DNA from 2 places in the Mesorhizobium sp. M0894 genome. Region 2 is predicted to be linked to the other one. Evidence: predicted binding sites of a transcription regulator. Region 2 holds the regulator's gene; the other holds the start of a gene.
The links. The regulator PhoB, encoded in region 2, activates phosphate uptake and scavenging genes when phosphate is short. The targets are predictions, from matches to a motif close to TGTCATNNANCTGTCAT.
Positions count from the first base shown of each region.

Region 1: the regulator PhoB is predicted to act here: its motif matches at 1,876-1,892, upstream of phnF (phosphonate metabolism transcriptional regulator PhnF).

Region 1 covers NZ_JAMYOG010000001.1:615,409-619,619, reverse strand. The annotation lists gene NKH91_RS03065 (carbon-phosphorus lyase complex subunit) at 1-720, opposite strand, end outside; gene phnH (phosphonate C-P lyase system protein PhnH) at 722-1,333, opposite strand; gene phnG (phosphonate C-P lyase system protein PhnG) at 1,333-1,794, opposite strand; gene phnF (phosphonate metabolism transcriptional regulator PhnF) at 1,929-2,672, shown strand; gene NKH91_RS03045 (zinc-binding alcohol dehydrogenase family protein) at 2,691-3,707, opposite strand; gene NKH91_RS03040 (ABC transporter permease) at 3,778-4,211, opposite strand, start outside.
Region 2 covers NZ_JAMYOG010000003.1:73,968-78,178, reverse strand. The annotation lists gene pstA (phosphate ABC transporter permease PstA) at 1-289, shown strand, start outside; gene pstB (phosphate ABC transporter ATP-binding protein PstB) at 286-1,089, shown strand; gene phoU (phosphate signaling complex protein PhoU) at 1,122-1,829, shown strand; gene phoB (phosphate regulon transcriptional regulator PhoB) at 1,846-2,535, shown strand; gene NKH91_RS06580 (ROK family protein) at 2,545-3,789, opposite strand; gene xylF (D-xylose ABC transporter substrate-binding protein) at 4,076-4,211, shown strand, end outside.

The sequences.
Region 1 (4,211 bases), on a different contig from region 2:
TTCCGGCACGTCCAGTTCCAGTTCGACCTCGCCGATACGAACCTCGCCGACGAAAGGATGGTTGCGCGCATAGCCGCGCTGGGTGGAATAGCCGAGCGCCAGCAGAAACCCCTCGTCACCGCGCGACAGCGCCTGCAGGCGGATATCACGCGCCATCGGGAATTCGAGCGGCTCGCGGGTGATGTCGCCGGGTACATGATCCCCGGGCATGTCGCCGTCGGGCTCGATCAGGCCTTCACGGGCGAGGATGGCGGACACGCGCGGCATCGCCTCCGCCTCGCCTGCACGCTGCTCCGGTTCAGCGACATCGCCGCCGGCGGCAAGCTCGGGGTCGAGCAGCCGGTGGGTATAGTCGAAAGTCGGGCCGAGCAGCTGACCGCCGGGCAGGTCCTTGTAGGTCGCCGACACCCGCCGCTCGACCAGCATTGTGCCGGTGTCGATCGCCCTGGTGTAGCCGAAGCGCGGCAGCGTCGTGCGATAGGCGCGAACCAGGAAGATCGCCTCGATCATGTCGCCGCGCGCCTGGACGATGGCGAGTGCCGCCAATTCCCTGTCGTAGAGCGAACCTTCGCCCATCACGCGGTCGACGCCGAGCGCCAGCTGCTCAACGATCTGGTCGAGGCGAAGTGCGGGCACCGAGCGGTCGCCGCGCCGGCGGTCGGCGAGCAATTTGTGGGCGTTGCGGATGGCCGCTTCACCGCCTTTTACCGCGACATACATCCTACGCCTCCATCGTCTTAATGCGCGTCGTGCGCGGCAGGCAGGCAATTGCGTCGGACGTGGCGAGGATGATGTCGACACCCCGCGGAAAGCGCTGATTGTTCTGCTTCCATTGCTCGACGAAATGACGCGGCATTTGCGCCGGCGCGATCGTCGCCGTCTTCTCGATGCCCGGGCCTTCGAGCAGCAGCGGAGCGCCGGAGACGAGATCGCCGACCTCAAGGATCAGCGTCGTCGAACGATCGGGATAATCCTGGGTGCCTTGCGAAAACCCGTCGAGCGCCATCATCTCGGCCGGCGTGGCAATCTGCGCGAAATGCGCGTCGGCCGGGGTGTTGGCCAGCGGCGCGCCGGTATGGAAGCCAAGCCAGGATTTCACCGCCGCCGACCCCTGCAAAGCCGGGTCGAGCCAGAGCGGCGTGTCGTTGTCGCACAGCGCCAGAGCAATGGCACCGGCGGTGGCCGACAGCGGCACGGGGGGGTGGGCGAGGGCCGGCAAGGGCTGCACGCTGCCCGGCCGCGCCATCGCGTCCATCACAGCGCGGAATACGGTCTGCGCGTTGAATACCGGATCGGCGAAGCCGCCTTCGATCGATTGAGTGGCGAGGTCCATCAGTCTTCTCCGCGCACCATTGTGAAGAAATCGACCTTGGTCGCCGCCGTCTCGGCGCGGCGCTGGTCACGGGCCTTGGCCAGTGCCGCCTGCAAGGGCGCGACGAGCCTGGTCTCGACCCCGTTGCGGTGGGCCGGGTCCTGCCACAGCGCATCGGCGATTGCTGCCAGCCTTGCCTTCTGCTTGTCGCGGCCGAGCGCATAGCAGTGGCCGACATGGCCGGACGCAAGCCGCACCGTGGCACGGGTGACCGTCGCCTCGCCGACATTGAACGGCGCGCCGCCGCCGCCGATGCGGCCGCGCACGGTAACCAGGCCGGTTTCGGGGCCACGCAGAAGTTCCGCTTCACAAGGCAGGCCGGCTTCGTCCCAGAGGCGGACAATGTCGTCCCCGGCCGATTGCGCCAGCGTCGCCATTACGGCCTTGCGCTCGGCCTGCTCTCGCGCTTCCCGTCCTCGCATGGCCGCTACTCCTCGTCTGCGTGCATTTGTCGATTGATATAGACAACTATACAAATTATATCCATTATCTAGCGCGTGTCTATGACGTGTACGTGACACGGGCCAAAAGGTCGGCGCAAAGATTGGGGCGGGAAATGATCGGGCAAGCAAACAGCATCGAGCGGCGCAGCGGTGTCGCGCTATGGCGGCAGATCGCCGACCAGATCCTGCACTCGATCGCCGTTGGCGATTTTCCCGAGAATGCCGCGCTGCCGCCGGAGGTGGCACTTGCCGAACGCTATGGCGTCAACCGCCATACGGTGCGCAGCGCTATCGCAGCCCTGGTGCAGGAGGGTGTGCTCAAGGCGGAGCAGGGGCGTGGCACCTTCGTGCTGTCGCGAAAGCGGCTGTCCTATCCGATCGGCGCCCGCACCCGCTTTTCCGAGGGATTGCAAGGACAGGCGTCCGAGCGGCATATCACCTTGCTCGCCTCATCGGTCGAGCCGGCCAACCGTCGTGTCGCAGAGGGCTTAGGCCTTGCGCAGGGGGCCGACGTGATACGCCTGGAAACGCGGGGCGAAGCCGATGGAATGCCGGTGTCCCGCGCTGCCGGCTGGTTCGATGCCAGGCGCTTTGCCGGCATCGATGCTGCCATGGCAGAAACCGGTTCGATCACGGCATCGCTGGCACGTTTCGGCATCGACGACTATCTCCGGCAATCGACCGTGCTGTCGGCGCGCCATGCCGATGCCGCCGACCTTGCCGACCTCGACCTGCAGCCCGGCGCCATCGTGCTGGTGACGGTCGCCGTCAACGTCACGCCCGACGGTCAGCCGATCCAGTTTTCGGAGTCGCGCTTCCCGGCCGAGCGCATCGAACTCAAACTGTCGGCGCTTTGAGACGCGGCTATCGTTGTGTCATCCGACCTGGATGACCGCCTTGATCAGCCCGGATTTCTCATGTGCCCAGCGGGCGAGGTCGCGCGGCGTCTCGCCAAGCGTGGTGCGGTGGGTGACTAGCTTTGCCAGCGGCACCGCACCGTTGCGGATTGAAGCGGCGACATGGTCGAAATCGGCGCGCAGAGCGTTGCGGCTGCCGATCAGCATCATCTCGCGCTTGTGGAATTCGGGATCGGAAAAGGCGATGTCGTCCTTGACGACGCTGACCAGCACCAGCGTGCCGCCATGCGCGACATGGGCGAAGGCCGACTGCACCGACTGGGTGTTGCCGGTGGCGTCGAAGACCGCGTCAAAACCATCGCCGTCGGTCGCCTGCCGCACCAGATCAGCGGCGGCGCCCTGCGAGCCGTTGAGGGTCGCGAAGCCGAGTTCGCTTTCGGCGAAACCCAGCCTCTCGGCACTCATGTCGAGCAGCGTCACGTCGAGCCCGGCGATGCGGGCGAACAGCGCCGTGCCGAGCCCGATCGGGCCGGCGCCGATGACCAGCGTGCGCGCACCTGGATCAGCCAGCGAGCGCCGCACGGCATGGGCGCCAATCGCCAGGAATTCGACGGCTGCCGCATCGCCCAGCGACAGGCCGTTTGCCGGATAAAGATTTTGCGCCGGCACCAGGATCTGCTCGCACATGGCGCCGTCGCGATGGACACCGAGCACCTCGATCCTGACGCAGCAATTCGGCTTGCCTTGCCGGCAGGCGATGCATTTGCCGCAGGCGAGATAGGGATTGACGATCACCGGCTCGCCGACGGTGAGATCGACGCCCTCGCCAACCTCGATCACGGTGCCCGAAACCTCGTGGCCCATGATGCGGGGATAGGCGAGGAACGGGTGCTTGCCGTCGAAAATGTGATAATCGGTGCCGCAGATGCCGACATGGTTGACCGCGACCAGCGCCCAGCCCGAGGGCGGCGCGCCAGGCGCCGGGCGATCTTCCAGGACAAGTTCGCCGGGCGAGCGGCAGACGACGGCTTTCATGCTTCAATCCAGTCGGTTCATGGCACCGCCGGCTCTGCTGTTGCGAGGCCGGCGGCTGTTAGGGGGCGATCTATTTGCCGCGGCGGCGCAGCCCGTCGAAATAGACGATGACGATGATCAGCACCCCGGTGATGATGCGCTGCCAGAAGGCGTTGACGTTGAGCAGATTGGCGCCGTTGTTGATGGTGGCAAGGATGAAGGCGCCGAGCAGCGGCCCGTGCACGGAGCCGACAGCGCCGAACAGCGACGTGCCGCCGATCACCGAAGAAGCGATCGCCTGCAATTCCCAGCCCTCGGCCTGCGTCGGATTGCCGATGCCGATGCGCGACGCGAGCAGCACGCCGACGAAGGCCGCACACAGCCCCGACAACGTATAGGCCATGTAGATTGTGCGCTGGACGTTGACGCCCGACAGACGCGATGCCTCGGCGTTGGAGCCGACCGAGAACAGGTAACGGCCCCAGCGGCTGTGGTGCAGGAAGATGTAGGCCGGAATGCCGACCA
Region 2 (4,211 bases):
CGCATACCGCGCCGCATTGTCCGGCATCGTCACCGGCATATTGCTGGCGATAGCACGCATTTCCGGCGAGACGGCGCCGCTGCTCTTCACCGCGCTCAACAACCAGTTCTGGAGCAGCAATATCAACGCGCCGATGGCCAGCCTGCCGGTGACCATCTTCCAGTTCGCTCTCAGCCCTTACGAGGAATGGCAGCAACTGGCGTGGACCGGCGCACTCATAATCACCCTGACGGTTCTGGGCTTGAGCATCCTCGCCCGCAGCCTTACCGGACGCAGAGAGGACAGATGACACAGATGTTGTCCCCAGACATGACGATGGCCAAAACGGTCGCCGAGAAGACGAAGATCGAGGTCAAGAATCTCAACTTCTACTACGGCCAGAGCAAGGCGCTGAAGGACATCAGCCTGTCGCTGCCTGAGCGCAGTGTCACGGCCTTCATCGGCCCTTCGGGCTGCGGGAAATCGACGCTGCTGCGTGTGTTCAACCGCATCTACGAACTCTACCCAAAACAGACGGCCGAGGGCCAGGTGCTGCTCGACGGCAAGAACATTCTCGACCGGTCGCAGGATCTCAACCTCCTCAGGACCAAGATCGGCATGGTGTTCCAGAAGCCGACGCCGTTCCCGATGTCGATCTACGAGAACATCGCCTTCGGCGTCAGGCTCTACGAGAACCTCGGCAAGTCCGAGATGGACGGCCGCGTCGAACAGGCGTTGAAGCGCGCCGCGCTGTGGAGCGAGGTCAAGGACAAGCTCAACGCCAGCGGCTTGAGCCTGTCCGGCGGCCAGCAGCAGCGGCTCTGTATCGCCCGCACCGTGGCCGTGAAGCCGGAAGTCATTCTGCTCGACGAACCGGCTTCGGCCCTCGACCCGCTGTCGACTGCCAAGATCGAGGAACTGATCGACGAATTGCAAGCCGACTACACGATCGTCATCGTCACCCACAACATGCAGCAGGCGGCGCGCGTGTCGCGCCAGACAGCCTTCATGTATCTGGGTGAACTGGTCGAGTTCGACCGGACCGAGAAGATCTTCACGTCGCCCCGCGAGAAGCGCACGCAGGACTACATCACTGGCCGCTTCGGCTGAGCCGTTCCGATCATGCATATGAGGACAGGACCATGGGCGAACACACAGTCGCTTCTTTCGACGAGGATCTCGAACAGATCAGCAAGCTGATCCGCGACATGGCCGACCTCGCCGGTTCGATGGTCGGCGGGGCGACCAAGGCCCTGTTGAATTCCGACAACGTGCTGGCGCAACGCGTCGTTTCCGACGACGCCATCATGGATGCGCGTCAACGCGAACTGGACGACCGCGCCATCACCCTGATCGCCAAACGCCAGCCGATGGCCCACGATCTTCGCCATGTGGTCGGAGCGATCCGCATGGCGGGCGACCTCGAACGCATCGGCGACCTTGCCAAGAATATCGCCAAGCGTGTGAGTGCGGTCGGCCTTAGCGTCACACCGCGCGACCTATCGCATTCCATCGATGCGATGGCGCAGCTGGTTCTCATCCAGGTGCAGGGTGTCATCGAGGAATATGCTGCAGGCGATGCGGCCGCGTTGGCCAAGCTGCGTGCCGCCGACGAGCGCATCGACGTCAAATACACGTCCGTGTTCCGCGAGCTGTTGACCTACATGATGGAAGATCCGCGCAACATCACCGCTTGCACGCACCTGCTGTTCTGCGCCAAGAATCTGGAGCGGATCGGCGACCATGTCACCAACATCGCCGAAAATGCGTATTATGTGCTGACCGGCGAGCAATTGCCGGTCAATCGTCCGAAGCAGGACGAAACGACAATGTCCGCACCGGTGACATGATGGGGGTGCCCAGCCGATGATCGCACCACGTATAATGGTGGTGGAGGACGAGGAGCCGTTGGGTGTGCTGCTCCGCTACAATCTCGAATCCGAAGGCTACCAGGTCGAGGTGGTGACACGCGGCGACGAAGCCGAGATCCGTTTGCAGGAGAATGTGCCCGACCTTTTGGTGCTCGACTGGATGATACCAGCGGTTTCCGGCATCGAGCTCTGTCGTCGGTTGCGGGTGCGCCCCGAAACCGAGCGGCTGCCGATCATCATGCTGACCGCGCGCGGCGAGGAGAGCGACCGGGTGCGCGGTCTTTCGACCGGCGCTGACGACTATCTGGTGAAACCGTTTTCGACACCAGAATTCATGGCCAGGGTCAAGGCGCTGCTGCGGCGCGCCAAGCCGGAAGTGCTGTCCAGCGTGCTAAAGGTCGGCGACATCGTGCTCGATCGCGAATCGCACAGGGTCTATCGCAAGAAGAGCGAAATCAGGCTCGGGCCGACCGAATTCCGGCTGCTCGAGTTCATGATGCGGCATCCGGGCCGTGTCTTCTCGCGCAGCCAGTTACTCGATAATGTCTGGGGCGAGACAATCTACATCGACGAACGCACCGTCGACGTGCATGTCGGGCGGCTGCGCAAAGCCGTCAACAACGGCCGGATGCCGGATGTCATCCGCACCATCCGCGGTGCCGGCTATGCGATCAGGGAAGATTGACCCGCCTGGTCAGGCTACGTTCTTTCTGACGCTGGGCCTCATTTGCGCGCCCGGCGCGAAAATCTCCTGGTCGACGAAGCTTAACGCCCGCATCGCGCAGCCTTCGCGGATCAGCGGCAATTCGTTCGGCTCTGTATCGAAGGAGATCGAGCCTGAATGCTGACCGCCGGCGGTCTGGGCGATTGCCTTCCGCAAGGCCGGCTCGATCAGATCGAAGGCGGCGGCACTGGCGCCGACCATCGCGACCGGTGCCGGATCGATCAGCGCGAACAGCGAGCCGAGACCGAAACCCAGCGCCTCGCCGGCCTTGCGGTAGGCCTCGCGTTCCGGCCCATCTTTCTCGCGCGCCCGAGCCGCCAGTGCTCGCATGTCGGCGTCGCTGACGTCGGCGACCGGTTCGCTGTCGTCGCTCATCTGTCTGGCGTTGCGCCAGATGGCGTAGTTGCCGGCATAGGCCTCGATGCAGCCGCGCCGCCCGCAACGGCAGAGCGCGCCGCCCGGACGATGGATCATGTGGCCAAATTCGCCGCCCGAGGAATGCGTCCCGGTGAACAGTTCGCCCTTCAGCACCAGCCCCATGCCGATGCCATGCGAAAGCAGGATGGCGATGAAGTCGTCGCGATAGCGATCCGGATTGCGCCAGCGCAAAGCCACCGCCATCATGTTGCAGTCGTTCTCCACCGTTGCCGGGATGCCGAATTCGCCCTCCAGCATGTCGGCAAAGGCGATGTCGGTCTGCGGCGTGATCGGCGACCACAGCATGGCGCGTGCAGGGGAGTCGGTAATGCCCTGAATCGCCAGGGCGATGCGGGCGACACTGCGGACGTCAAGGTCTGGATCCTGCAGCCGGCGCCGGACGATGGCCATGCATTCACGGATCAGCTCGTCGCGCGGCATGGTCAGCGTGTCCAGCCGGCGCTGTTCCTCGGCGACCACCTGTCCCGTATAGTCGATAATGGCGGCCGACAGGAAATTCAGCGACAACACCACGGTCAGCACCGCCGCCGCTTCCGGGTTGAGGGCGAGGCCGACCTGCGGACGACCGCGTTTCAACGAAACGGGCTCACTTGCCTTGCTCTCGGCGAGGATGCCTTCCCGTATCAGGTCGGAAGAGATCGCCGATATGGTCGAATGGCTGAGGCCGGTGGTTGCGGCGATCTCCGTACGCGATGGCTGGCCGGCCCGGCGCACGGCCGAGATCACCATCGCCCGGTTGCGCCGGCGCAAATCGTCATGGCGGATTCCGACCGACATCGTTTTGCTTTCCTCCCGGTTTGCCGCGGCCGCTCATGAACCGGAAGCCGTCGGTAATGCCGACAAATAGTGTCGGATGAGGCAAATAGTGTCAGATGCAGGTGGCGCTGTCATCGTTTATTCCGAAGCTCGAAAAAAGTCGCAGCAACATCAAAATCCATCAGAATCGATGTTGACAGCAGCGGGAGATCGGGCCAGTATTTTTTCGAGGCTCGAAAAAATTAGCGCCTCTAAGCTGGCCTTTGGGGCCAATTGGTCACGCCGTACGCGGCGCAGGGAGGATATGATGAAGAAATTCACGACCGCCATTCTGGCGGGTGTCGCCATGACGCTGGCGCTTGCGTCGGTGGCGCAGGCTAAGGACAAGGTCATCGGCGTTTCCTGGTCGAACTTCCAGGAAGAGCGCTGGAAGACCGACGAAG